One region of the Rossellomorea sp. ABR4_012 genome, then DNA from elsewhere that is predicted to be linked to it. Evidence: riboswitches for the same ligand, from Rfam matches in the RefSeq annotation. Region 1 holds a riboswitch; each other region holds the start of a gene.
The links. A riboswitch is a leader RNA that binds a small molecule or an ion and turns the genes downstream of it on or off. The one in region 1 is predicted to bind S-adenosylmethionine.

Region 1 (9,981 bases):
GGATTGAAATCAACCGAAGAATTGCTCCAATTGACCGAAAAGGGTATTTCTCTTTCTGAAGAAATAGCCGAGACAATCTATAAACATTTCTTTTATTTACATAAATATAATCTTCAAAACGAAAAAGAGCTTTACTACCATTACCTTGAAAATGAAGCATTCCCTTATTATAAGAAAATGGCACATGTTCGCTTACTTGAACATTATTCGATAAAGTTGTTCGATTATCATATGGAAAAAGGCAATGTCGAAGAAGCAAATCATTACGCAGCGTTTCTCGTGGAAAAGTACCGTAGAAATGATAAATTTGTATAATAATTCTAATACTTAAGAAAGTTGAATTATAATAGCATGAAAAAAACTTACTGAATACGAAGAATATGTTCTTACTGTATCCGTAAATAACTACAAAGTTGTGGTTTTCAAATAGGCGCTTGCTTAATTCATCCAGATCGTACGGCAGTAGAAAAAAAGCAATTGCTCAAAAAGACTGTTGGTGTTACACACACCAACAGTCTTTTTTGAGTATTATCTTAAGTGCAAATCTTTCATTTAATCAATAGTTGAAAAAGGCACAAACCCTCTTAAAGAATTGCGCCCATTAATTGAAGATAAATTATATTATCTCATCGAAATAATCGGCAAGCTGTTCTTCAGAAATTACTCGTAAACCGTTTCTTTTTAAAAGAGCAGTTGTTACTCCGTTCCCTCCAACTTTCTCTCCCATAAATTCACCATTATAAATCATTGAACTTCCACAGGATGGACTATACTCCTTAAGAACAACTACTGTTGCATTAACATCTGTAGCTTTTTTTAAAGTAGTGTAAGCTCCTTTTATATATAGTTTCGTAACGTCTCTACCTGATTTCTCGATTACTTTAGCTTTCCCATCCAATACATCTTCTCCGTTACCACCTATTATTTCAGCAGGTTCTCTGGGGGTTGAAAAACCACCAAGCAATTCCGGACATACAGGTATTGCTTTATTCACTTCTATTAGTTTACTGATCTTATGATTTAAACTATGCGTACCGTTATATCTTACCTCTAAGCCTGCTAAACAAGAACTCACTAAAATCATTGAAGACACCTCACTTTAATAGCACCTAATAACATTGTACAACCAACTCCCAGGTAAAGCTAAAATAAAAGGTTTTGATATCATTCAAACTCTTCTTCTATTAAATCCATATTAACAGTCATAGCAATACGGCTCCCATCAGCTGCTGCAAAAACCACTTGAGATGGTTTTACATAAGAGGCATCTCCAGCAGCATATAAACCAGGTATTGAGGTTCTGCCTGATTCATCTGTTTTGATTCCACCCGACTTTCTCATTTCATACCCCAACTGTTCTCTGAACCGTGCACTTTGAACAAATTGCGGCATTACAAAGCCACCAGCTCTCGCCAGCTGAGTTCCATCAGTAAAGCGGACACATTCCAATCCACCGTTTTGCCCGATAAAGGCTAAAATGGGTTTCTCTATCACAGTAATCCCTTTTGATTGCAGTTGCTTTTTTTGCACTTCCGATAAGAGAGCAAAACCATTTGTACAAACAATCAAGTCTTTACTCCAATTGAGAAGAAGTTTCGCCATATGGAAGATAGATGGATTTTCTGAAACAACGAAAATCGGCTGATCCTGCAGTTCCCATCCATCACAATAAGGACAATTAAACAAACTTTTCCCATACAACGAATAAAAGCCCTCGATGTGAGGAAAAATTTCTTTTACCCCTGTTGCCATAATTAATTTTTTTGTCTGAATACGATTTCCTGATATATCAACGACCTCAAATCCCAAAGCTGTTTTGTTGACTGAGACTATCTCAGTTTGTAGATGCTTGACAGAAGGATAATTCAACAATTCTTTATAAGCAATACGTCGGAATTCGCTCGGTGTTGTACCGTCTCTTGTAATAAAACCGTGAGAGGCATGTGTCACAGCATTTCTAGGCTGATTATTATCAATCAATGCAACACTTCGTCTTGCTCTCCCCAGTACAAGGGCTGCATTCAACCCTGCAGGGCCTCCACCAATAATTGCACATTCATAAATCATAAACAGCACCGCCTTAATAGATATTATAGACTTATTATATCTGCGATTAAACGAAAAATAACCATCTTTACAGTAAAAAAACTATAAAAAATGGCTTACTTTAAACTCCCATTTGCTTTTGAGCTATTTCCACTAAGTTAACTTCTTTTAAATACTGTTTCATCTTATCTTCTGCTTCTTTCATTTCAGCTTGAATTAAGCATTCATCCCCATGGACAAAATCACATTCAAATAAGGAAGCTGTACCTTCAATAGCGTGAATGATATCTAAAAATGAAATATCATCTTTTAGGCGAGATAATCGATAACCTCCATTAGCTCCAGAAATTGATTCAATCATTCCTGCTTTTACGAGCTTAGTTAAAATTTTCGATAGATAAGTTGTTGAAACGCCTTGGGATTCTGCTAGTTGCTGAACACCTATTGGTTCAGTCGAAGAAGCAGTAACGAGAGAAAGCATGGTGTGTAAAGCATAATTAGTCGCTTTTGAAAATTTCATATTAACACCTCCATTATAGACTTATTATATCTACAATATCCTTAAATATATTTATCTGTCAAGACTGCTGCTTCCAAAAAAAACGCAGCCGATCAAAGGATTGAAAAAATAGCTGAAAACCAATTTCCTGTCCTCAGCTATCGCCTCCAATTATTTCTCCCAAAGCTCAATCAATCTGCCTTCAGGATCTTTTATCCGTACAAACGCCCCAAATTCACTAACCTCTTTTTCCTTCACAAGAGGTACACCAATCCGCTCAAAATGCTCAATCGTCTCGTCCATATGATAAACTTGGAAATGCAGCATCACTTGCTGTTCTGTGGGGAATGATGGATCATCTTCAGAAAAGAAGGAAAAAATAGTCTCATTCCCTGATTGTGGTTGAATAATGGTCCCATTCCAATCTTCCATATCTTCAACACTTCACTGTACCATTTCTTTACCGCTTCCAGGTTTTTTGTCCTCCAAAATATTCCTCCGAAACCTTTTATCATCCTACTAAACCCGCTCCCCTATCTAATTTTTCGGTTAAATAAGAAATTCAAGAAATAAAGACATATTCCTTCTTCAACCGACCCGCCCTTTAACTTAAAACCAATTATTTCAATTTCGGGCTGTCTATACAAGAAAATTCCAACAAAAAGGAAGCTTAGTTAGCGGAACTCGTTCCAATCGGTACGCCTGTTTTAATCAATCCTTATGTGAAAAAGTGTATAGGGCCCTGCCCTATACACTTTCTTTAATTGACATGTGGTGAGAGACAGAATGCTTCCCCTCCCGTTCCGTTTACAAAACAGCTCTCCTTGATTCTACATAATCCAAACCAAAATGCATATGGAGGACCCTGGCAGCCTTTTCTACATCACACCTATCAACCAGTACACTTAATCCTACCGAGGATTCCCATATGGACTCCTTCGCAATATGGTAGTCATAAAAAACGTTTCTAACCTTCTCTTTTACCTCATGTGTTGAGTTGATGCGTCCTATCACGGTCACCTTTGATAGATCTTCTCTCTCTTCTATATAAGAGCAGGCTTGATTATATTGTCCTACGATTCTTTTTACTTCTTGAACATCCTGATTTTTAACTATGAGGATAAGGTTTTCCTTGTATTTAATGATTTCTGTCTCAACATGATGGTAATCGAGGTCATAAAGAATCAGTGACTCTCCTCCCTGACAGACACTGATTGTCAGAACAGAAATATCTTTCTGATAGGCGATCCCGACAATAGGCGCATTTCTCTGTGACCTTTCACTAATGACGGTTCCCCGCCCCTCATTCAAACTGGAACAAACCACAAGCGGCACATGATGTTCCTTCGCATGTTTAATCGCTCTAGGGTGCAGCACACCAGCTCCCATTGTAGCTAAACGCAGCATATCATCATAGGAGAGGGTGTCAATTTTTGCTGCCCGGGGAACGATTCGCGGATCCGACGTATACACCCCATCTACATCCGTATAAATATCACACCTATCCGCTTTTAAAGCGGCAGCAAGTGCAGCTGCAGTCGTATCCGAACCGCCCCTGCCTAATGTTGTCACTTCTCCTTTATCCGTGATCCCTTGAAAACCGGCAACTACGACGATTCGTCCTTTTGATAACTCCGATGTTATCCGATCCGTATCGATCGAGGTAATCTTGGCATTCCCATATACTCCGTCCGTTTGGATTCCCGCCTGTCTGCCTGTCAGGGATACGGCTTCCAGCCCCTTTTGCTGCAGGGCCATTGTCAAGAGGGAGATCGTCACTTGCTCACCGGTACTTAAGAGCATATCCATTTCTCTCTTACTTGGCTTTACAGAAAGGTCCCCTGCCAATCTTACGAGTGTATCCGTCGTTTTATTCATTGCTGATACCACTGCGATAACATCATGGCCTTTTTCCCTTTCCTTCATGACATGAAAGACCATACGCTTGATTCGATCTGTAGAACCAACAGAGGTTCCACCAAACTTTTGAACAATCATACTCAATGATACCCCTACTTTCTATCAGACCATATTTAATAAAGATTACTTCTAAAAAACTGCCGCCCCAGTCTTCACTTCATTTTCCAATGGAATTTCATCCAGAATAGACACAGCTTGAATTTGATCATGCGTCCGAAGAAGCGATTCCAGTGTCTCTTTCCTGCCTTCAATAAATACGTACAAGTAATCGCCAAGCTGAATGCGATCCTTTAAAGTGAAAGATGAGATCCAGTCTTGATCATCATCATCACAGATCCTCATAACCCATTGGTGTCTGCTCTCAACAAGAACCTCCCCGGTCCTTGCTATGCTTTCGGCAGAGGCCGTGTACTTCCTCTCGATCAACGACAGAAAATCCTCTACCATGGCGCTTCCTGTAGGCAATTTCCCAGCGCCTGGGCCAAGCAGGGTGATTCTTCCTACAAGACTACCCTTGAGGGATATAGCATTCTCTACATCCTCCACACCGTAAAAAGGATGGGTGTCATGAACAAGGATTGGCTCTACTTCACCTTCGATATGGTCTACTGAATCCCGCCTGAGAGAACCTGCATGCTTGAACCGTAATCGAAAGGATTCCGCTGCCTGGAGCCACTCTGCAGTCAGGTGGGATATCCCCTTACGTCGAATATCCTTCCAATCGGGCTGTCTGCCAAAAGCTGTTTGACTTAAAATGAGCAATTTATAGAACGCATCATGGCCTTCGATGTCATTTGTAGGATCGGCTTCCGCGTAACCCTTGTCCTGAGCAATTTTTAAGGCTGTATCAAAGGCAAGACCACTTTTTCTCATTTGAGATAAGATGAAATTGGACGTCCCATTCAGAATCCCTTGAATTTGTCTGATCTCATTCACCTTCAGAAGCTGCCTGATACTGCCGATCACAGGGATTCCTCCGGCTGTCGTCGCTTCAAATCCGACCGATACCCCGTTCCTTTTTGCCTGCTCTAATAGCTCAGGACCATGTTTAGCAAACATCGCTTTATTGGCCGTGACGATATGAATTCCCTTCTCAATGGCTTCGGTTAAATACGTATAGCTCGGCTCTTCCCCCACGATTGCTTCAAAGATCACGTGCAGGTCGGGGATATCCAAGATGTCTTGGAACTCTGTTGTGACGTTGATGGATGATTCAATGTTCCTCTCTTTTACGGGATCTTTGATTAGGATCGCCCTTACCTTCACCTCTCTACCCAGTACTTCCTTCAATCTGTCCTGATGAGTATCGATTGCTTCACAGACTCCTTGCCCTACTGTTCCAAACCCCAGAATTGCCACATTAATCGTTGACATCATTCAGCCTCCTATTGTCGAATTTTCACATTATACATAAGAATTGATTCATTCCAGTTGAAGATCCACTTGAGGGATAAGAGCGGAAAAGAAAAGAGTATACAGAAAAGCCCTCTTCTTTTAAGAAGAGGGCTAAATGAACATGCTCCTCCCCTTATCTTCCAGATCCGTATGGGATCTGTAGGAATTGGCACCTTTACAGTCTGATCCTGTAGGTTGCCGGGCTTCATCGGGCCTATCCCTCCGCCGCTCTTGATAAGAGATATAATGTTTGATTTGGTATTACTTGCTATTTGAGTATGAATTGGATTATAAAGTGGATTCATTCCCTCGTCAATACTATTTTTAGTATTTTAAAAAAATTCATTCGATTGTTACAGACAGCTTTATTTCCTATCGGTTTACTTTAGTTTGAACCCTATCCAGGAGTTTATTAATCTCATTGTCCCCCTGAGCCCTTAGCTAACGATTTTTCGACAAGTTGGTTGATAAACGGGGAAAGTGGATTGTATTTTCCAAGAGTGGCATGTAAATATGGAAAGTGGATCGTATATTCCAAAAGTGGAACGTAAATGCGGAAAGTGGATTGTATTTTCATTAGTGGGGGAATTGGGTTAACTAAGGGACTGCTCTTATCCTACTTTATACGCTGAAACCGGCAGTCCAGTGAAGTTTTTTGATGATGAGGTTCATTTTTTTGTAAAAGTAGAGTGGGAACCGTCCCCTTCTACTCTTCTTGTGCTGCTTTTCGTATTATTATTACCATTATTCTTGTTGACCTTTTAATAGTTGAACCATTTCTTTCGCTTTTTCTAGATGAATTCCTTCGATGAGACTATGATTTTTTCGCACAGCTGTACCAAAATGATAATATCCTGTATTTACTGTTGAATGAACAGTACAAATATTGCTTGCATTTAATCCACTTCCAACCAAAATAGAAATATGCCCACATGCTGTTTTCATTTGCTGAATGGTTTGCAGGCGGCTGGAAAATTCAACATTTCCTCCAGAAGTTAAAATCGTTGTTATTTCTTTGTATTGGGCTAATGTTTTAGCCGCTTGAACAGGATTGACTGTACAATCAATTGCCCGGTGAAATGTAACCTCTAAACCATTGCATTCCATCAATAACTCTTCAAGCATGTGTTGGTTAACTTCATGTTTCTCATTCAACACTCCTAGTACAACACCATTTGCACCTAATGAACGGATTATTTTAATATCATTTTTCATGATCAAAAAGTCGTCATAAGAGTAACAAAATGATTGGCTATGCGGCCTTACCATCACATTGACCGGAATGCTTACACGGTTAACTACGGCTTCGATTAAGGAGTGACTTGGTGTTAAGCCGCCCTCTGTTATTGCGGATACTAGCTCAATCCGATCGGCCCCAGATTGTTCAATTAATATAGCATCTTCTAATGTTGTCGCAATAAATTCTATGAACATCGTATCAACCTTTCTTATATGCTGCTTCCTTCTCTTTCTATATACAGTTGAGAGATTTTAATAAAAGTGTACCATATTAATCACGCATTGATTAAATCTACACTTAGGAGAGCAGCCCCTGTCCAGCTGTGCGCCCAAGTCAACACATCCATCATCACTGCATCTTCCTGTTCCTTTTTAACGACTAAATACTTTCATATATATAAAGAAATCACAATATCCTTCCCCGCGTTTCGGTTCCATTAGAAGGATATATCTGGATATGTTAAAATAATTCAAGTACTGCATATTTAACAAAAGATTGCAGCTTTAACAATGAAGAGAAGGAACATGTTCGCCGTAACGATCTTATCCGCTGTCTTAGTCGTAGGAATGTCCGCATGTAGGCAATCTTCTGCAGCAATCACAGCGAACTAATGCCGGGTTAGTTCTAGTAAAATAGACAATCCTTCTTTTAATTCTTCCAATGAAGCATAAGCATAAGAAAGACGAATATGATGTAAATCGCTTGAATTATAAATATAACCTGGGTTGATCAAAATATTTTGTTTAAGTAAATTTAGAAATAAAGCCTTATTTACAATAGGTTCATGAAACCTGATCCATATATAGAAACCACCCTCAGACTTTTTCCACGTAGCGATTTGTTGAAATTGCTGTTCTAGTATTTCTTCTATAAATCCAGCCCTTCTTTTCAATTGTTCACGAAGTTTATTCAGATGCTTTTCATATAAGCCTGATGAGAGCCAGTGTGCGACGATTTCTTGAGAGAAGGCACTTGAACCATAATCTGTTTGCATTTTAATATCCGCTAATCGCCTAATAACAGGTGAAGGCGCAACAACCCAACCAATCCGTAAACCAGGACTCAGCGTTTTGGATACACTGCCAATATAAAGCACTTGCCCTAATGCATCAAATGACTTTATGGCAGGGGAAGATGATTCAAATAAAAGTTCGTGATACACATCATCTTCAATAATCGGGATTTGTAACTTTTTGCACGCATTGTATAGGCTTTTCTTTTCTTCAATCGACCAATTATGCCCTGTCGGATTGTGTAATGTTGGTACACAGTAAAATATAGATTGCCTTTTTCTTTTGAGTGTCCGCAGATTGTCTGTTAATTGTGCATCACGTAAAACTGAAATCATAAGCATTCCGGCGGATTGAAAGGGATGCACAGAATTTAAATATGAAGGTTGCTCTTGGAAGACAATGGATCCTTCTTCTAATAACCCAATCGCAATTAATTGAAGTGCTTGAAGTGCACCTGAGACAATTAAAATATTTTCTGGTGCTGTTTGAATACCACGTTTTTTTAAATACTCACATAAAACTCTTCTAAGCTTTTCGCTTCCTTGCGGTGATGAATAACCAATCGCCTTTGATTCGAGTGAAATCTCTTTTAGCGACTGTTCAATTTGTTGCGTTGGGAGTAAATCTGGTGATAATTCACCTGTTCCAAGTCGTATGATATGATCTGTTTGCTCATATTCATTGATGAGTTGAATCGTATGATAGTTCGGTTTGTGGATACTTGATTCAATGTGTCGCTGCCAATTCGGTTGAGCACTGTTCAACAGCACATTCCACGAATGATTAGCCACAAATACTCCTGATCCCATTTTTGATTCAAGCAAACCCTCTGCCTTTAATTCATCAAGTGCAAGTTGCACAGTGCTTCTATTCACATTAAATTCCGTTGCAAGTTGGCGCTGTGTTGGAATCTTTGTACCAACAGTCCAATCACCTCGTTCAATACGAGATTTTATCCAATCTACAATTTGGTCTTGAACGGTCAAATGTGAATGCCGATTTGGTTGCCAATTCATAACTCCCCTCCTAAATTGGGTGGATAAAAAACCACCCAATTGGGTGTTTTCTTTTAGTTGTATCATAGTACGATAGTAATTGAAAGGGAGTTGAATACATGGAAGCCATTCTTCATGGAGTAATCATAGCGTTCGGCCTTATTTTACCTTTAGGGGTACAGAATGTATTTGTATTTTCACAAGGAGCCACGCAGCCAAAACTTCTTCGGGCACTTCCAGCAACTGTTACGGCTGCACTATGTGATACATTTTTAATCCTGTTAGCTGTCTTTGGACTATCTGTTATCGTTTTACAATTTGAATGGCTGCGACTTACCCTAATGATAACCGGGATATTGTTTTTACTTTACATGGGGTATGCAATTTGGCGTTCTGAACCAATCACGGCTGAAACGAACAAAGCATTACCCATCCGTCAACAAATCATCTTCGCTTTATCAGTTTCTTTATTAAATCCACATGCCATCATAGATACAGTCGGTGTCATTGGGACAAGTGCATTAAAATATGTCGGAACGGAACAAGCTTATTTTACCATCGGGTGTATTACAGTATCTTGGATTTGGTTCTTTGGATTAACAATAGCGGGTTCAGTTGTGAAAAGGATAGATAATACTGGAAGTTTAATGAACATATTCAACAAATGCTCAGCCCTGTTTATCTGGGGAACAGCGATTTATCTGTTTATTGGATTAACGTAAAGTACTGTTGCAGCCTTGAAATAAAGCTGATAAACCTTGATAAAGAGCAAATAGAAAAAGCGTGTTTTGAAAAAAGATCGATCAAAACACGCTTTTCTATATTCAATTGGATCATTCTTTTAAAAAAAGGGTGATATTTATAGGCTTCACC
Region 2 (9,981 bases), on a different contig from region 1:
TCATGAATAACAGATTTGTGTGGATTTCGAAGCATTATACAGTAAGAGAAGCTGTTGATAAACTGAAGGATTTTGCCGAGCTTGCTGAATATTTGAATTACCTCTATGTAATAGATGAGGGGAAAAAGCTGGTCGGGGTTGTTTCGTATAAAGACCTGCTACTTGGGGAAATGCAGGATAAAATTGAAGATATCATGTTTACAAGAGTTGTCAAAGTGGACGTTCATACCGACCAGGAGGAAGTGGCGAAATTGATCAGCCGCTATGATTTCGTTTCGATTCCTGTCATTGAAGAAGATGATAAGTTAATGGGAGTCATTACGGTAGATGATATTATCGATGTAGTAATCCAAGAGGCAAATGAAGACATTGAAAAACTATCTGCTTCCGGAAAATCGATTGATTTCAATACGAAGCCGTTTGTAGCAGCTTACAGACGATTGCCATGGCTCATCCTCTTGTTATTGATCGGTCTTGTTTCCGGAAGCATCATAGATGGTTTTTCAGATACTCTTCAGTCTGCTGTAGCTCTCGCATTCTTTATGCCGATGATTGCCGGTATGACAGGAAATACGGGTACACAGTCCCTTGCAGTTGTAGTAAGGGGATTAGTATCACAAGATTTGAATGTCAAGCAGGTGGTGAGGCTCATATTTCGTGAATTATGGGTAGGTATCATCATCGGTCTCAGCTGCGCGGTATTGATATCGATCATTGCCTTCATCTGGCAGGGAAGCCTTATACTCGGCATCGTAGTAGGAAGCTCACTATTGATCACACTCATAATCGGAACACTTGCAGGGACCATCATCCCACTCGTTCTCTATAAGTTTAATATTGATCCTGCAGTAGCTTCGGGACCACTCATTACAACCATCAACGATATCTTTTCACTGCTCGTTTATTTCGGCATAGCGAGCATCTTCATAACAAAGTTATCCTAAACTAAAACCGCCCCGTTATAATATGCAACGGGGCGGTCAATCTATAATTATGTTTTCAGTGGCTGCTGGTTAAGGAATCGTTCAATAATGTCTGCCAACTTATTTATATCTGTGTACTTCTTGGTTTGCTGAGTTTCTATATAAGTTAACAAGAACGTTTCAGTGTCAAAGTGGTATAAGACTGAAAGTACAGGCGTCTGATCGTCCAAATTGAAAGTGTGAATGATCTCACTTTCTTTAAAATCCACTTGAGTTTTGAGCATTCGTAAAATTGTATCGAATGACATAAAAACGTCTCCCTTCTATATTATAGAGGGATTGACTAAAAACAGTCTCGTAGACCCAAAATAATTTAATCTTGATTAAGTATTAATTATATCATACAATTGAATATTTATATACCTATCAGGGACGTCGAAATTGTTTCCTCGAAACTTATTAATTTTTTTAAGTACATAAGTTGAAATGAATTTATTTTACCTTTTGTGGAGGTTAAGTATGGTAGAGGGTTGCGGTTATAAGTTTTCCAGGGTGAAGGAAGCTGTCGAACCAAAAAAAAATACCATCAAAGTTCTTATGAAAAACGAAGGAAAATGATGAATTTTGTCGGAATCTTTTTGATAACAGTAGCATTTACATATTTAATGTGTGATTCACACTGTCCTCTTATATTAATCCCTCCAGTAAAGAAGAATGAACCTTTTACTATCAATTCTATATTCTACAAGTTGCGCATATAGTGAACTAGTAAATCTTATAAGTATAGGAGTTCATTCATGGCGTACAAATCCAGAAAAGATAGCACCCTACCCCTACTAGTATTTGTGACTATGAAATCTTTAGCAAGAATGATTGTTCTCGGGATCATCTTTCTTTATTTTTCCGTGTGGCTCATTTCAGCGACGGCGATCAAGCTCAAGGTGGACACGCTGTTTTACTCGACAGTATCTGATATGGTACCGAAAGAGACCCTTTTGAAGCTGATATCTGAAGAGATTACTCCTCTCAGGGTAATGAATGAAGAAGAGTTGGAGTCAGACTTTGACTGGCTTGAGAGCGTGACCAATGTCTCGTTGTTTGATCCCAGGAGTTTATTTGGAAGAGAGATACCAGGGATCGAAAATTACCATACCCAGATTGCCGTAGCTGGGAAAGGGACGGATATTACCAACCTTCCTGTTGAGTCACCGGCACCCACTGAGGAACAATTGAAGAATCAGGAAATCGATCAGAATCAGATTGACCGTGCAAATGGCGACAGTGGAGAGGACATTAAAGAAGTTGATAAAAAGTCTGTCTTTATTTATCATTCCCACAGCTGGGAAGCATTTAGCCCACTGATCAAAAACAATCAAACCGAAAATCCTGCCAGTACAAATGAAAAGGTAAACGTCATTGCGATCGGTTCAAAGCTTCAGCAAGAACTTGCGAAAAGAGGGATTGGTGCCGTACAGGATAAGACAGATACTACGCAGGCTTTAAAAGAAAAGAACTGGACCTATTATGAATCCTATAAATTATCAAGGGAGCAAGTTCAGGAAGCTCTTGCCGTAAATAATGACCTCAATTACCTGATTGATATTCATCGTGACTCCCAGCCAAGGGAAATCACCACTAAAACAATAAATGGGAAGCAGTATGCACGCCTCTTCTTTATCGTGGGAAAAGAAAATAAGAATTTCGAAAAGAATCTGGCCATCGCAAAAGAATTGAATAGCGCACTCGAAAAGAAGTACCCTGGTATTAGTCGAGGAGTATTTGTTAAAACGAAAGCTGAAGGAAACGGTGTCTATAATCAGGACTTGACCGAACGAGCCATGCTCTTGGAATTCGGTGGTGTAGAAAATAATTTAGTCGAGCTCTATAATTCTACTGAAGCATTTGCAGAGATTTTTGCAGAGTTTTACAAGGCGGATGTTGTAGAAGTGAATGGATAGGGTATTCGCATAAAGCTGCTGTGATAAGGCAGCTTTTTTTATGGGAGAAAACATATGCAAAAAACTTTTTTTGCGTAATTTGCATATTCTTTGCAAAAAAGGCGGGAAACTATAATTTATCCGGGTAAATAGTCCGTTTGCAAATGTATTAAAACGAATTCTGGGAATTTTGTTTGGAAAAGGGAAAATCCGGATAAAGAATAAAAAACATGAAACAAGGAGGAACTAATTAATGTCACACCAAAAGTATCAATCATTAGTACAAACATTGCATGAATGTATGGAAGCTTGTAACCATTGTTACGATGCATGCCTTGGAGAAGATGATATCAAAATGATGGCTGACTGTATCCGTTTAGACCGGGAATGTTCAGACATGTGCGGATTTTTAGAACAGGCACTGGTAAGAGGGACGCCGTTCGCTTCCGAACTTGCTTCAGTATGTGCATCCATCTGTGAAGCTTGCGGAAACGAATGCAAAAAGCACGACCACGATCACTGTCAAAAATGCGCAGATGCCTGCTTTAAGTGCGCTGAAGCCTGCAGAAACATCGCATAAGGTTTGAAAATGCTTGAATTTGTGAAGGTCCGTCCTGCAGCACTTTAACGTGTTGAGGGACGGGCCTTTATCTTTTTCCATTGGATGGATGACGTGCCGCTATGGGGATGACAATGGCATTTTAGTTCTTTATATTCATCTTCGAGTTCTTGAATGGTCAATTCAAAAAGTTGTTTGTCGTTCTTCTTGAAAATGTTATAGGTGATCAGTTTGTTTATAAGCTCCTCTCGGCGTCTTTCTATGTCCTGGCAAATGATTTGTCCCATTGTGTTTGCACTCCTTTTATCATATTTTTGCAGGAGAGAAGGCTGTTGTAAACTATATAACAAAAAACCTTCTTCCAAAGATAAGAAGAAGGTTTTAACAGTTTTATACTTCACCTTATCTTTTCAAGCAATCCGCTTGATGGAATTAGCACAGTGTTCCACTTAAGTAGAATCTGTTGCTGAGGTGTCATCGGGCCAGTCCCTCTGCCTCTCTTGATAAGCAATTATGTAATTAGTTCATGTTAACTACACTTTAATACATAGTATTCTTAGTTGTCAAGTGGGTATTGGGTTCGAGAAGTTAAAAAGGAATTATATTTAATGTTGAAAATAATTCAACCGAAGTTGAAAATAACACCTTTATTTATTTGATTTATATAAACGTAAATACATTCAAAATCCAATCGCTAATCGATTCAGCCATCAGCTTTTTCAGAAAACTTGATAGTTACCCATACTTAAGTCTTCAAAGCTCCCTGACACATAACCTTCAATAAAAAGTCACAATAATTTCCGTATTTGTTTATGATTTCACAATGAAAAATGATAGGCTAATGATATAAACCTGCATATGGAGTGAAGTAAGATGAAAAAGGTTGTTGTAGTTGGCGGGGGCATCACAGGACTGACAACGATGTACCATCTTGATAAATTAAAAAGAGAAAAGAATATTGAGATCGAATTGTCCCTGGTTGAGCGTGACCAGGAGCTTGGCGGAAAGATAAAAACGGAAAAGGAACATCCGTTCATCATGGAAACGGGGGCAGATTCTATTGTTGCACGCAATGAGGGTGTGCTGCCTTTAATAGAAGAATTAGAGCTTGAGGAAGAAATGGTTTATAACGAAACAGGGACATCGTATATCTATACAAACGGGAAGCTGCATAAAATTCCGGAAGACACCATTTTTGGCATTCCCATGAGTATTGATTCGATAATGGAGAGTACGTTGGTTTCAGATGAGGGCAAACGTGAAGCACTAAAGGATTTGCATACTCCCAACAAGGTGTTTACAAAGGAGAGTTCGGTTGGTGAATTTCTAGAAGCTTTCTTCGGGCGTGAACTCGTCGAGAACCAAATTGCACCTGTCCTATCGGGGGTGTACTCAGGAAAACTTCATGACTTGACGATGTCTTCTACACTTCCGTACCTGTTGGATTATAAAACTCAATATGGAAGTATAATTAAAGGTCTTGACGCGAATAAAGAAAGATTCAAAAGTTCCTCGAAAGGAAAATTCATCTCTTTTCGAAGTGGATTATCTGCACTGATCGATCGACTGGAACAGGTCATAAAAGATGCTGACATGGTTAAGGGTGAAAAACTAATTGACCTGAAGAAGCATGGAGATAAGTACCAGCTAACTTTTGCTGACAGCAAGAAGTTGAATGCTGATTATGTAGTTTTCTCAACACCGCATGATGTTACGCAAAAGATTATTAGCGACCCACTATTGGATCAACATTTCAGTCAATTGAAAAATTCTTCTCTCACTAGTATTTACGTTGGGTTTGAGGTGAAGGATGATATTCTTCCAGCCAATGGGACCGGATTTATTACATCGCATGGCAGTGATGTTATGTGCGATGCTTGTACGTGGACAAGCAGAAAATGGAAACATACGGCAGATAATCATGAACTATTGGTAAGATTATTTTATAAAAGCTCCAATCCTCATTACCAAGAATTAAAAGAACTTAGTGAAGAGGATCTTTCAAAGGCAGCACTAAAGGATATTTCAAAAAGTCTGGGGATTAACGAAGTGCCTGTATCTGTAAAGGTCACAGACTGGAAGAATCTTATGCCGAACTATCACTTGAAGCACAGCCAGGCAGTTGATTCACTGCAACATACCATTAGGGAGCACTATCCGAATGTGATGCTGGCAGGAGCCTCTTATTTCGGAGTCGGGATCGGGGCATGTATTCAAAATGGGAAGCAGACGGCGGAAGCCATCATTGAAAAAGTAATTGGATAAGTGTGTTTGGGCTTGAAATCCTAAATGGAATTCAAGCTTTTTTATTGGGAGTTCTTTGAACTTCTTTAAATAAGGAAGTGAAGTTTTAAAAAAGTCATTGTAACAATGTAATGATACAACATCGCCATGTGAGAAACATCTTCCTTTCTTAAGCATAATCTCATTTAAATAGAGAAACCTAAGTTTAGGAGGGATTGCACATGAAGCATATTAAAGCATTTGCCATTAAATTTGTGGCGACATTTGTCCTTTTATATTTGGTCCTTGCAGGTGTTCAAGCCATTACTTTTGGAGATGTTTTTCTTATATCATTAGTGTTAGGATCGATTGCTTATGTACTTGGAGACCTGTTTTTGCTTCCAAGAACAAGTAATACAGTAGCCGCACTGGCTGATTTCGGACTTGCGTTTGTCTTTATATACTTTATGACTGATGGTATGACGGATGGCGGTACTTACTTAACGAGGTCCATTCTTGCTGCTCTCGCTTTAATGGTGTTTGAGCTGTTTTTCCATCGCTTTGTCGTTCGTGATATCTTGCCAAACCGTTCAAATAAAAGAAAAGCTCCGACAAATCTCCAATATCAGACAGAAGCTTCAGAACAAATTCACCCGGAATTTCCAACGAAACTAACTGATGAATTTCATCTAAAAAACAGAGACAAGGAATAATACATGAAACAAACCTGATGAGGAATCATCGGGTTTGTTTTTTTACATATTGTATTTCACCTTGGGAGTACAAAATTGTTGGATCATTTTGTGTCAGACTAAGTGCAGCACTGCTTGTTATACATTTACTCCCTTATCAGCGGGAGAGTACAGCATCTGAACGATCCGCCGGACTTTATGATTTCATCAAATTCCACCTCGATCACATCGTACCCACGTTCGCGAAGTTTACCGTTGACTTCCTCATTTATTGGCAGACTTATGACTTTCTTGTTTCCGATTGAAAGAACGTTTACTCCCATCGTGAATTGTTCCTCCCGGGAGACATCGATTAATTCGAATTTGGAAGCGAGGCGGTTCACGTCTTCTTCTTGTAATCCTTCGCGGTGGATAAGTGCGTGCTTATCGGAGAGGATGTTAAAGATACAATCAAGATGCAGAATATCTTCATGAATCGGCAGGGAGATGACGTCATAGTTCGGTAGGTGTAACTGGATTTGTTCAACTGCACCTGGTGTCGTTCTGTCGCTCAAGCCAATGTAGACCGTTTTCCCATGTACAAGCACGTCACCGCCCTCTGTTTCATCTTCTACGAGATCTATGTATGTCAGTCCACGGTCTGACAGCCATTTTTTCAATACACTTTCTTCACCTTGTCTGACGGGCATTTTCATATCTGAGATGAATAATGTTTCCCCGACTGTAAACCCGATATCTCTTGTAAAGACTTGTTCAGGAAATGCTTCGTTCGCAGATAGTAAGTGAGTTTCAATCCCGTTCGAATTTAACACTTTCAGGAATTCTTTGTGCTGTGAGACGGCTTTATCTACGTCGATGTTCTCCTTTTGATAACGTCGTTGAGTTTCATTAATCACGTCAAGAATTTTCATATAGGTCGGCGGACATAAGATCACTTCTTTTAATAGAGCAAATTCATTATGACAGTATACTTGATTTTGTTTCATTGGTAATCCTCCCAACTGCATTGTGTAATAAGTTTCGCTTTTAAATGATGTTGCTCATATTGTTTAGAACTTAGGCTGTCTGTTCCTTCTTCCATTTCTTATTCATGTAATAGGTGACGAGTGCAATCACAGACACCAGCAATAAGGAGATATAAAAGCCGAATCTGACACTTTTCTCCATGATTGTTCCTGTAACAGCACAGAGCAGAAGAACCAATCCTACTATGCCAAGGAATATGCCTGATCGCTTTTGTTTTAAGATTTTAAAAGCCGACAGGATGATAAATGCCCAGTTGTAAAGAAGCAGGATTCCGGCAGCTGTGGTGAGATATTCATACACTTTTCCCGGTAAGAGGAGGGCAGTAACGATCGAAGCAACCAGACCGGCAGTTGCAAGCCCCAAGGATGGAAGGGGAAGGTCCTTTGGCTTCTTCAGTTTCTTCTCGAAGATCTTCGGGGCGTCGCCTTCTTTAGCTAGAGAGACTAGCAGATTCGTCACCGCGAAGAGAGCAGCTGTGAGAGCTGAAAAGCCGGCAATGATGATAGCACCATTGAATACATGTGGAAAGAAAGGTAGATTGTACACACTCAGTGCCGTTACAAATGGACTTTCTTTATCATTGAAAGCATCTAAAGAAATAAGTAATACAGCCAGTGCCAAAGATGCCACATAGATGAATGTCAGGATAATAAGCATGACATTCCCCGCCTTGGGAGCATCCTTTTTATCCTTTAACTGAATGGCCATCAGCCCGATGACCTCGATTCCTCCGTATGCATAAAATGCATATATCAATGACGACCATAATCCTTTCATCCCTTCAGGCAAAAATGCTTCATGATTAAAGGAAAACTCCGGAAGTGTTCCTTTGCCTTCAATCACTCCAAAAAGAGCAAGTGAAGCAATCACAATGAACATAATGATGGCCGCTGTCTTTATAATGGCGAAAATGTCTTCCGCTTTGTCAAAGCCATTATTTCCGAGGAGAACAATCAAAAGGGAGAGAACGGCATATACCCCTGCAAAAACCCATAGTGGAATTCGCGGAAACCAAAATTGAGAAAGAATTGCCAAAGCTGTCAACTGACTGCCCATTATCAGTATGTTTGAGCTCCAATAATTCCAGCCGCAGCTAAATCCAGCCCATTTTCCGAAGGCTTTTGAAGCATAATAGCAAAAAGAGCCTTCTTGGGGATCTTCCGCAGTCATTTTCGCAAGAAGGTTATAAACGATATACGTTCCAATTGCAGCAAAGATAAAGGAGAATACAATGGATGGCCCTGCATATTTTATTCCAATTGCAGAGCCAAGGAAATATCCGGTTCCTATGGTACAGCCCACCCCGATAAGAGAGAGGTGCCACCAGCTAATGTTGCCTTCATCTACTGAATTAGAGCTTTTTGCATTATTGCATCCTGTATATTGATCTGCCATTCGACCTCTCCTTTCATCATTTCAAGCGGATTATATTATCGCTTCTTTCAATCGCGGTTTTTCATCTGTCTTGATAAAAAAATACACCATTACTACAACGGCAAGAGATAAAATTCCTGCACCAATAAAGCTTTCGTTAAGGTAAGTCTTCATAAAGATCGACATCAAAGGCGGGCCTGCAGCGACACCGATAAATCGTGATGAACTATATAACGATGAAATCGTCCCGCGTTCTTCTTTTTCAATATTTTCGGTAATGATTGCGTCCAGTGTCGGAAGCAGTGCGCCAATCGACGACCCAAGATAGCTTGTTACAGCAAGTAGAATAATCAAGCGTTTACTCATGAAACCGACAAATGGAACACTTGAAGCAATTGCGAGCAGGCTGACTATCATAATTATTTTCATTATTCTTAAATCACCCTTAATCTTCCGTCCAGTAATAAACGAAGAAATACATAAAGCAAGGAGTGGGACCGCCAAGACGAACCCTTTTTTTACCCCGTACAGATTATGCGTCTTTTCAAGAATATCAGATAAGAAAAATAAGACAGCAAAGAGTATATACATGACAAAGATTCCGATGGTAAAAACGGTAAAAATCCATTTACCTTCATTTTTAAAGATTTTTCTGGTATTTTTGAGAAATGCCTTCAAGGCAGGCGGATCATCTTTCATCTTTGGTACTTTGATGAAGAACAGAACTAATAAGATCGAAATCAGACTGAAAAAAGAAATCGAAAAGAAAGGGAGGTACCATAAAAAAGCAGCAAAAGCAGCACCCAGGATAGGACTGAGCACTTTCCCGAAAGTGTTTGACGTTTCGATGATACCGAGACAAGAGCTGGTTTTCTCATCATCATCTTTATAGAGATCTCCAACGAGAGGGAGAATAATCGGTGCAGCCCCGGCCGCACCGATTCCCTGCAAGACACGCCCGGCAATGATCCATGCAAATGGATCATTCATTTTCCAGGAGGCATAGCCTGAAATAAGTCCCCCTATCAAGGCAAGAATCAGACTTGGCAAAATCACGATCTTTCTTCCGAAACGATCCGACAAATAGCCTGCAACTGGTATGAGAAAGATGGATGCAATGGAGTATGATGTGATGATCATACTTGTTTGAAAAGAAGATATACCGACCTTTTTCTCAAAAATAGGCAGCACAGGAATCAGCATTGAATTCCCGAGCGTCATGACTAATGGTATGGAAGCCATGCTGA
Region 3 (9,981 bases), on a different contig from region 1:
TACAGGTTCTTTTTCAACACTGTTACTGCCTTCCGAAATCTTCTGTCTGCTTTCTTCTTCCCACTTCTTTCTCGTCCCTTCATCTTGGACCCCATTGATGATGCTTAATCCATCCATGGCGTCTTTTGCATAGAGAACAAGCCCTTCATATTCTTTCGCTATTTTGGTTGTGGTGAATTTCCTTGTCAGTGCCGCGCCTCCTACGATGATTGGCACAGAGATGTTTGATTGCCTCAAATCTTGTGCTGTTACGACCATCTGCTGTGCGGATTTCACCAACAGCCCTGATAGTCCGACAATATCAGGCTTTTCTTTTCTAATCACTTCAATTAATTCCTGGGGCGTGACTTTAATGCCCAAGTCTTTCACTTCATAACCGTTATTGCTAAGGATGATGTCCACCAGATTCTTACCAATATCATGAACATCGCCCTTTACTGTCGCAAGTATCACTTTCCCTTTCGAAGAAGATGAAGCTTCATTCTGTTCCATATGCGGCTCCAAAAAAGCGACAGATGCTTTCATGACTTCGGCACTTTGCAGTACTTCTGCCACGATAAGCTGATTGTCATTGAATAAGCGTCCCACTTCACTCATTCCATCCATTAAAGGACCATTGATGATATCCAGCGGTGCACTATAATGTTTTAGAGACAGTTCAAGGTCAGGAATCAATCCTTCTTTCGTCCCTTCGACAATATAGTGAGCAAGTCGTTCTTCAAGTGTCATCGTATTGACGGGTATTTTTACTTCTTTTTTCTTTCCGCGATAAAATTCAGTGAAAGATGCAAGTGTCGCATCCGTTGTTTCAAACAAGAGCTTTTCTGCCTGTTCCACCTCTTCCGCCGGAATGGAAGCGAACCGTTCGAGTTTCTCTGTGTTCACAATCGCGTAATCCAGTCCTGCTTTCGTACAATGATATAAATAAACGGCATTAAGCACTTCCCTGCCGACCGGGGGCAGACCGAAAGAGACGTTGCTTATCCCGAGTATGTGCGGACACTCAGGGAGCAGCTCTTTAATTTTCTTGATTCCTTCAACGGTGGCATTCGCAGATCCTATATATTGTGCATCCCCTGTCCCTACAGGAAATACAAGCGAATCGAAGATGATGTCCTGTGAAGCGAGTCCGTATTTCCCGGTCAACAGTTTATGGGATCTTAGTGCGATTTCGACCTTTCGCTCTGCCGTCACTCCCATTCCCTTTTCATCAATGGTGCCTACTACAACTGCAGCTCCGTACTTCTTAATGAGCGGAGAAATTTTTTCAAATCGTTCTTCCCCGTCCTCCAGGTTGATGGAATTGATGATCACTTTACCTTGTGAGTATCTCAAAGCCGTTTCCAGGACTTGTTCATCTGTAGAATCTATCACTAGGGGAACCTTCACCTTTTTCACGACTTCCTGGATAAAGGTATTCATATCTTCCACTTCATCCCGGTCCGGATCGGCCACACAAATGTCGATGACCTGGGCTCCGTTTTTCACCTGTGCCCTTGCGATTTCTGAAGCTTCTTCAATTTTATTCTCGGCTATCAATCGCTTGAATTTCCTTGATCCAATTACATTCGTCCGTTCACCCACCAGAATGGGGCGGTTGTCCTTGTCCTCATATAAAAATGGTTCGATGCCTGATACGGCATGGGCATGTGATTCGTTCGGTATCCTTGGCTGAAATTCTTTTGCCAAGTGAGATAAAGCACGAATGTGCTCAGGAGTGGTCCCGCAGCATCCCCCCACAAGGTTCAGCCAGCCTTTCTCAAGAAACCCCCTCATCTTTATGCTAAGCGATTCTGGAGTTTCATTATAATTCCCTTCCTCATCAGGCAGGCCTGCGTTTGGATAACAGCTCACATAAGTCGTCGCTAAATTTGATAGAGACCTAAGATGGTCCCTCATAAATTCAGGACCTGTCGCACAGTTCAATCCGACCACCAGAGGATTCAGATGTTCCAGCGACAAATAAAAAGCTTCTATATTTTGACCTGCCAATGTCGTACCCATCGGTTCAATGGTTCCAGATAAAAGAATAGGGACTTCCCTTCCGCTTTCTTCGTATGCTGCCTGTATACCCAGGTTAGCTGCTTTCACATTCATCGCATCCTGGCTTGTCTCGAGTAAAAGAACATCGACTCCGCCATCCAGAAGTCCCTTAGCCTGTATGCGGTAATTCTCAATTAATTCATCGAAACTGATTCCCCCGGTTACCGATAACGTTTTTGTTGTCGGCCCCATTGATCCTGCTACAAACCTAGGCCACTCGTCAGTCGAGAGGGAATTTGCCGCTTTTCTTGCTATTTCAGCTGCTGTTTTATTTATTTCATATGCTTTGGAACCTATTTCATATTCATCCAGTACAACGGGAGTACCCCCGAATGTATTCGTTTCAATCACATCCGCTCCTGCCCGCAGATATTCCCTGTGAATATTGTAAATGACTTCCGGAGAAGTGAGGACAAGGTGTTCGTTACACCCGTCCAATTCCTCACCACCGAAATCTTCCGGAGTTAAACCGGCTTCCTGAAGCATCGTTCCCATAGCCCCGTCGAGGACGAGTATCTTCTTTCTAAGCTGCTCTTCAAATAATGTGCTGGCCATAAGGAACCTCCTTTTCTATGGCGGCTTTTTCTTTCATATGACGAAGCAATTCAATACTCATATCATAACGTACAAATGGAGTAATCAGATAAATTCCATTAAACAACGTAAGTGCAGTGTCCAACAGTTCCTTTGCAATTTCCATTCCCACTGCCCTTGTATGGACGGGGTCTGTGCCTGCATCCTTCATTCTCTTTCTTGTTTCCTCAGGCACCTTGATGCCGGGAACTTCATGGTGAAGGAACTCTGCATTCCTCGAACTCAATAAAGGCATGATCCCAATGAAAATCGGCGTATCTAAATGCTTGGTAGCTTCATAGATTTGGAACATTTCTTCGACTCCAAATACCGGCTGAGAAATGAAGTAATCGGCTCCCGCATTTATTTTTCTCTCGAGACGTTTCACAGACGCTTCCAAGTGTCTGAAATTAGGATTGAAAGCAGCACCGACAGAAAATTGTGTCTTTTGCCTGAGTGACTTGCCGGAAAATGATATTCCTTCATTATTTTGTTTGATTAATTCAATCAGTTCCAAACTTGATAGATCGTAAACGGATGCTGCTCCCGGGAAATCCCCTATCTTTGCAGGATCACCTGTAATGGCTAATATATTATGGATCCCCAAGGTGTGAAGACCCATTAAATGGGATTGAAGACCAATCAAATTTCGGTCACGGCAAGTGATATGAACCAATGGTGTAAGATCATATCGTTCCTTTACCATGGTCCCGATTGCATCATTACTGACTCGCGGAGATGCCAATGGGTTATCTGCAAGGGTCAATGCATCAATCTCCTCATCCTTTAAAGCTTGAGCACCCTTAAAGAACAAATCTGTATCAAGGTGCTTCGGCGGGTCCAGTTCGACAATTACCGTCTTCTTTTCTTTTACTCTATGATGCAGGAGCTTTTCTTTTAAAGGCTGAGATGACAGTTGTACTGATTTTTTTGTCTTCACTTTCTTTTCAGTCACAGGCACCCTGCTTTTTAATTTCTTTGAGACAGACCGGATATGCTCAGGTGTCGTCCCGCAGCACCCCCCTATGATCCTGGCACCTTGTTCCCGGAGTTCATTGCTGATATTCCCAAAATACTCCGGCTCAGCAGAATAATAGAATCTTCCCTCTTCATAATTCGGCAGACTTGCATTTGGATAAACGGATAGAAAAGATCTCTTAGGAATCGGCACTTCTTCTAGGGAAGAAACCATATGATAGGGACCCATCCTGCAATTTATCCCTACAACATCTGCACCGAGCAATTCCAGCTGATGAAGAGCATCTTTTATCTTCATTCCATTTTGAAGAACTCCCGCTTCATGCAGCGATACCTGAGCAATGATGGGAAGATCTGTTTCACGCTTTGCAATTTTAAGGACTGTCGTCAATTCCTCAAAGTCATAGTACGTTTCAAGGAGGATGCCATCAACCCCTTCAAGAAGCAAACAGTACAGCTGTTCCCGGAAGCTTCTTTTGATTTCCTCAATGGAAATATTTTGCTTGATCGCTCTGATTCCACCAATGGTCCCTACAACATAGGTGTGGTCCCCTGCCGCCTTTTTAGAAAGTCTGGCGGCTGCTGTATTGATGTCTTTAACAGAATCCTCCAAACCGTAACGTGAAAGTTTTTCGTAATTGGCTCCATAGGTGTTGGTCTGAATGATATCTGCTCCTGCTTCAATATAATCTCTGTGGACCTTCATGACTTCATCAGGGTGTGAAAGATTCAACTCTTCAAAGCATCGATCCACCCCGTATGAATACAAGAGAGTCCCCATGGCTCCGTCTGCTATCAATATCCTATCTTTCAAAGATTGTATGAGCGGTTTCACACGATCCCTCCTTTTCAATAATAACCCTGTTATAAATTGATGACTTTTATTATTGGATCATCTTTAAGTGCATTCAAACCGTGTTCAAGGTCCTGAATAAGTTCATCAGCGTTCTCCAACCCTACTGATAACCTCAGCAGACCGTCTGTGATTCCGCGTCTTTCTCTTTCCTTTTCCGGCATGGAGGCATGAGACATTTTTGCCGGGTATGAAAGAATGGATTCAACTGCACCTAAGCTCACTGCAAACACCGGAATATCTACCTGCTTAGTCAATTTCCTGACTTCTTCTTCACCTTTTAAGCGAAAGGATAAGACAGCACCAGGTCCTTTTGCCTGCCGAACATGGATTTCATGCCCTTTATGATAGCTCAGTCCTGGGTAGAACACTTCTTCCACTTCATCTCTCGTTTCAAGAAAGCGGGCAATCTTAGAGGCGCTTTCCGATGACTGCTTAAGTCGGACATGCAATGTTTTGAGGCCTCTTATCAAGAGCCAGCTGTCTTGCGGTCCCAAAACAGCACCAAATGAATTTTGCAAGAAGGAAAGCCTCTGGGCAATTCTCTCGTTACCGGTCACTGCGAGTCCGGCAAGTACATCACTGTGACCTGCAAGAAACTTGGTTGCACTATGCAAAACTACATCTATGCCAAGTGATAAAGGCTTTTGCAGAAGAGGGGTCATGAATGTATTATCGAGAAAAGTCAGGCACTCATTGGCTTTTGCCAATTTTACGATCCCTTCAATATCTGTAATGTTCAGTAATGGATTTGAAGGGGTTTCAATGTAAATCACTTTTGTATTTGGTCTGATCGAACGGGCCACCTCATGAAGATCCCTCATGTCCACAAAAGAATACTGAATACCAAATCGGTTCAATACCTCTGTGATTAATCGATAGGTGCCCCCATACACTTCTTCCGAAATGAGAACATGTTCCCCCTGGGAAAGCAACAGGAAACTCGTAGAAATGGCTGCCATGCCTGAAGAAAACGCAAATCCTTTTACACCGCCTTCAAGTTCTGCAATCGTGTCTTCCAATGCTTCCCTGGTTGGGTTTCCAGACCGGCTGTAATCATATGATCCAAACCGGTCAAAATCACTCTGATGAAAAGTGGTGGCGTGATAGAGGGGGGTAGAAACCGCTCCAGTTTGTGCATCGTATCCGTGAGAATGAAGCAGGGAAGTTTGCTGTGAGTATGTTTTTTTACTCATCTATAAGCACCTCTCCTTTTAATTGATTGAAAACATTCTCCAAATCTGAAATGATATCTTCCACATTTTCAATACCGACCGAAAATCGCAAAAGACGATTACATATGCCGAGTTTATTCCTTTCACATTCAGGAATATCTGCATGAGTCTGGGTTGCAGGATACGTAATAAAACTCTCAACACCGCCAAGACTTTCAGCAAACGTAATGACCTCTAAATTCTCAAGAAAAGTTCCGACCCATTCCTCCTTTGAAATCCGAAAAGACAGCATCCCGCCTCTGCCGGTATAAAGGACATCAGTAACGCAATCATGATTCGTCAGATACTCTGCAATTTCAATTGCATTTTTTTCGTGCTGGGCCATACGTATGCTAAGTGTTTTCATGCCGCGGAGTAACAGCCAGCAATCAAAAGGTGAAAGTACGGCACCGATCGAATTCTGAATGGTATAGAGCCTCTCTCCCAATACTTCGTTACTGACGATGACCACTCCGGCGAGCACGTCATTGTGACCGCCTAAATATTTTGTAGCACTGTGAACGACTATATCAGCACCTTCTGCAATTGGCTTTTGCAGGATTGGTGTGTAAAAAGTGTTATCAACGATCATCCATAACTCGTTATCCTTAGCGATGGAGGAGACTGTTGAAATACTGGTTTCATTCATTAATGGATTGGTTGGCGTTTCAAGGAATATCGCTCTGGTATTTTCATTTATCTTTTCTACAATGCGACTTTCTTCATGAGTATTCACGAAATGAAACCTGATACCGTATTGATTTTCATACTGCGAGAATAATCGATAGCTGCCTCCATATAAATCCTGTGAAACTATCAATTCGTCTCCCGAAGAGAATAAACTAAGAACTGCTTGAATAGCTGCCATTCCTGAACTGAAGGCAAAAGCTCTTTTTCCCTCTTCTAACAGAGCGAGTGTCTCTTCTAAAATGGACCTTGTTGGATTTCCAGTCCGCGAATAATCAAATCCCGTCGATTGACCGATGCCCTTGTGCTGATAAGCTGTTGACAAGTGAATGGCAGGGCTTATGGCTCCTGTCCCCACATCCGTACGATTTCCTGATTGAACGAGAATTGTATCGATATGTTTTTTCAATTTTGTCTCTCCTCTTCTTTTTATTACACGAAAAGGGTATAAAAGAAAAAACCTTCTTATTGAAATAAGAAGGTTTCATCGATCATTCTCCCTCTTATCGTCCAAGTTGAATTCAACTTGCTGGAATTAGCACCATGCCAAGGCTGGTTGCTGAGGTGTCATAGGGCCAGTCCCTCTACCTCTCTTGATAAGAATCTATTTGGTTATATAGAAATCATTGATCACTTTACTAAAATAACTTTCCCATAACTTACATCATACTTTATTAAATGTCAATGAAAATTATGAATACTTTTAAAAATACATTAACTTTTCTATTGGGTTATCGTATGCCGATTTTTATTTTCACTTCTTCCAAAAACGGTCTGGTTTTCTTTCTTGCTTTTTCCGCCCCTGCCATTAAAATTTCATTCAGTTTGGCAGGGGATGCCATTAGTTCATTATACAGTTCACGCGGCTCTTCCAACCGGGAATTCATGGCTTCAAAAAGCTCTTTCTTCGCTTCGCCCCATCCGATCCCGGCTAGGAAACGATTTCTCATTTCTTCTGTTTGAACTTCTGTTGCAAACTCTTTATATAACGAAAAAATGATGGATTCATTCGGATCTTTCGGTGCCTCAGGCGGGGTGGAGTCCGTCTTGATCTTATTGATCAACTTTTGCAGCTTTTTCGGCTCCTCGAATAACGGAATGGTATTGTTATAGCTTTTACTCATCTTGCGTCCATCCAACCCAGGAAGCACGGAGGTTTTTTTTTCAATGGCATATTGAGGCATCGTGAATGTTTCGCCATAAGTATGATTGAAACTTTCAGCGATATCCCTTGCGATTTCAACATGCTGTATTTGATCCTTTCCGACAGGGACAATCTCGGTTTTGAAAAGAAGAATATCCGCAGCCATCAAAATCGGATACGTATATAACCCCATATTTACGCCTGTGTCCGCTTCTCTTCCTGTGTGGCCATTTTCCTCGACAATGGATTTATAGGCATGAGCCCGGTTCATCAATCCTTTGGGAGAAAAACATGCTAAAATCCAGCTTAATTCAAAAATCTCTGGAACATCTGATTGCCTGTAGAAGATTGCTTTTTCCGAATCGAGCCCCAACGCTAACCATGTTGCTGCAATTCCCCGGCTGAGCTGGTTCATTTCTTCATTGTCGTGTATTTTCGTAAGTCCATGATAATCCGCTACAAAATAAGCAGGCTGATAGGTTTCGTTTCCAGCCAGTTCAAGTGCTGGTTTTATCGCACCGATATAATTCCCCAGGTGCACCCTGCCTGTGGGTTTGATCCCTGTTAATACTTGCTTTTTCATCACTTTCATTCCTCCCATTTTCTTTAAACACAAAAAGGGCTTCCAGTCCAAAAAAGGACGGGAAACCCGTGGTGCCACCTTCATTCGTTCACAGCCGTGAACGCACTTAGCTGTACAGAGGATCCTTCCTCGATACATTGTCCCTTGTATCGGTGAGACTTTCCGCCAAAACCTACTTTCACTTTCAGTCTGGATGCTCAGAAGCCCATTCAACTATTTTCACACACTGATTCTCACCGGCCATCAGCTCTCTGAGGTGTTTCAACAGCTTACTTTTCTTCATCATTGCACATGTTATTTGTTTGTTTCCAATATTTTATAGCAGAAGAAAAATTTGGTCAATGTATTTTTAGATTTCTTTTGAAGTTATAGGGAGAAATAATTTAACTCCTCTTTTGTTAAAAGGAAGGAATTTCATATCTCCGACTAAGTGACTGACATATCCTAGCATACATGCTTCAAAAATACCTTCAATCATCAGCGAAGATTCGAAGTATTTTGCTATGAATCCGAAAAAAATCAATCCAAGCAGGGAATGGGTATAACTCCGATGTGAAACGATTGAAGCGATTACTATGTAAATTCCGAGCAGCCATAACCATATTTCATTAAGATGCCAGCCAGCTGCAATCACCCCGATTCCTGTAAAGGTCAGCATCCTTCTCTGGGTAATCACCGTTGAAAGCAGTAAGATACCGATGCCGTACCCCATACCTATCCATTGTTTCCTTCCTTGCTCTTCCAGAAAACTGTACACCATCATCATAAAACCAATTACTTGAGCCACGGCCCGAATCATCTTCGGTGAAAAGGTAACCTTATTACTGAGCTTGCCATCGATATCCATGTCCGGCATCAACCCGGAAATTCCACCGACTGTCACAAGTACGGCTGTCGTGCTCAGGTCCGATCCCATTGAGTTGGCTGTGATAAATCCTGCAGCTGCCCCCGCTGCCATATGTGCTGTTCCGTTCACAACTCTCCTCCTAATTCTATATACAATACTGAATTTACTATGATAGAGGATTTAATGTGAAATGAACATGGGAAACTTGAATTATTTTTCCAGAAGCTCCATTTTTACTCTATATATAATTTCATGAAAATATGAAATTGGATGGGCTACAAAATCCTTTAATGAAATGTTTCTCTTGATGTATTCCTTTTCTGAATGTTCATTAATAGTAAATCCTTCTGAACTGACTTCAGCTGTTTCATTGAATATTAGCTGTTCAAAGTTTCGCAGAGTCGTACGAAAGATTCCTGATAATTCATCCACTTGAAGAGTAAAACTTTCAAAAGTGACTGGCTTTGTAAATAAATATACATTCGCTAGCTCACGATCTAAAATACCTCCGCCTTTCAACTCTTCTTTAATGACGCCAACAAAAGTGAGGTCATTGAATCCAATGTCCAGCCCCAATTCTTCTTGAATCTCCCTTACACCATCTTCAATCCATTCATGTGACAAAATATGGCCAGCAGCTGTGATATCCAAAAGGCCGGGGTAATCTTTCTTTCGATCACTCCTCATTTGAAAATAAATATAGTCTTCCCCTCTGTTTTCATCATGATGAGCCAGCCAGCAGTGGAACGTTTCATGCCAGTACCCTTTTTCATGGACTTTAGATCTCGTACTCTCTCCTAATCTATTGTAATCTCTATCAAAGATAGATAATTTTTCTTCGTTCATTTACCCGTCTCCTTCTACATGGTAATCGATAACTTTGAAACTCTGACACACTATGTATTACGAAGCCTCCAATATGCATCTATGAGTTCTTCCACAGGAATATTATCAATCTTCATCCCAGATACGTCACTGCCCTGAATAGAAACACCCTTCAAATTGCAGTTAGAGAACCTGGTCCCTTGAAGTTCACACCTTTCAAAGCTCAAGGAATTT

Region 2: linked by a shared signal. The riboswitch ahead of ACXAFV_RS16795 (Fur-regulated basic protein FbpA) and the one ahead of ACXAFV_RS15605 (homoserine dehydrogenase) in region 1 are both predicted to bind S-adenosylmethionine.
Region 3: linked by a shared signal. The riboswitch ahead of ACXAFV_RS17140 (methionine biosynthesis PLP-dependent protein) and the one ahead of ACXAFV_RS15605 (homoserine dehydrogenase) in region 1 are both predicted to bind S-adenosylmethionine.

Annotation. Positions count from the first base shown of each region.
Region 1 is NZ_JBSWVK010000003.1:509,448-519,428, reverse strand. Features, by position in the region: gene ACXAFV_RS15635 (helix-turn-helix domain-containing protein) at 1-315, shown strand, start outside; gene ACXAFV_RS15630 (2-thiouracil desulfurase family protein) at 617-1,084, opposite strand; gene ACXAFV_RS15625 (NAD(P)/FAD-dependent oxidoreductase) at 1,165-2,067, opposite strand; gene ACXAFV_RS15620 (Rrf2 family transcriptional regulator) at 2,168-2,566, opposite strand; partial or broken gene ACXAFV_RS15615 (VOC family protein) at 2,717-3,060, opposite strand; gene ACXAFV_RS15610 (aspartate kinase) at 3,353-4,543, opposite strand; gene ACXAFV_RS15605 (homoserine dehydrogenase) at 4,595-5,839, opposite strand; SAM riboswitch class I at 5,991-6,101, opposite strand; gene ACXAFV_RS15600 (copper homeostasis protein CutC) at 6,605-7,294, opposite strand; gene ACXAFV_RS15595 (aminotransferase-like domain-containing protein) at 7,708-9,129, opposite strand; gene ACXAFV_RS15590 (LysE/ArgO family amino acid transporter) at 9,228-9,830, shown strand.
Region 2 is NZ_JBSWVK010000004.1:141,808-151,788, reverse strand. Features, by position in the region: gene mgtE (magnesium transporter) at 1-944, shown strand, start outside; gene ACXAFV_RS16810 (hypothetical protein) at 992-1,231, opposite strand; gene spoIIP (stage II sporulation protein P) at 1,721-2,881, shown strand; gene ACXAFV_RS16800 (four-helix bundle copper-binding protein) at 3,114-3,440, shown strand; gene ACXAFV_RS16795 (Fur-regulated basic protein FbpA) at 3,485-3,706, opposite strand; SAM riboswitch class I at 3,819-3,929, opposite strand; gene ACXAFV_RS16790 (protoporphyrinogen oxidase) at 4,293-5,684, shown strand; gene ACXAFV_RS16785 (YndM family protein) at 5,885-6,355, shown strand; gene ACXAFV_RS16780 (dimethylarginine dimethylaminohydrolase family protein) at 6,481-7,320, opposite strand; gene ACXAFV_RS16775 (amino acid permease) at 7,391-8,755, opposite strand; gene ACXAFV_RS16770 (MFS transporter) at 8,786-9,981, opposite strand, start outside.
Region 3 is NZ_JBSWVK010000004.1:206,663-216,643, forward strand. Features, by position in the region: gene metH (methionine synthase) at 1-2,598, opposite strand, end outside; gene ACXAFV_RS17130 (bifunctional homocysteine S-methyltransferase/methylenetetrahydrofolate reductase) at 2,579-4,429, opposite strand; gene metC (cystathionine beta-lyase) at 4,459-5,643, opposite strand; gene ACXAFV_RS17140 (methionine biosynthesis PLP-dependent protein) at 5,636-6,757, opposite strand; SAM riboswitch class I at 6,849-6,951, opposite strand; gene ACXAFV_RS17145 (tryptophan--tRNA ligase) at 7,080-8,075, opposite strand; T-box leader at 8,126-8,370, opposite strand; gene ACXAFV_RS17150 (metal-dependent hydrolase) at 8,425-9,051, opposite strand; gene ACXAFV_RS17155 (NUDIX hydrolase) at 9,133-9,768, opposite strand; gene ACXAFV_RS17160 (GNAT family N-acetyltransferase) at 9,819-9,981, opposite strand, start outside.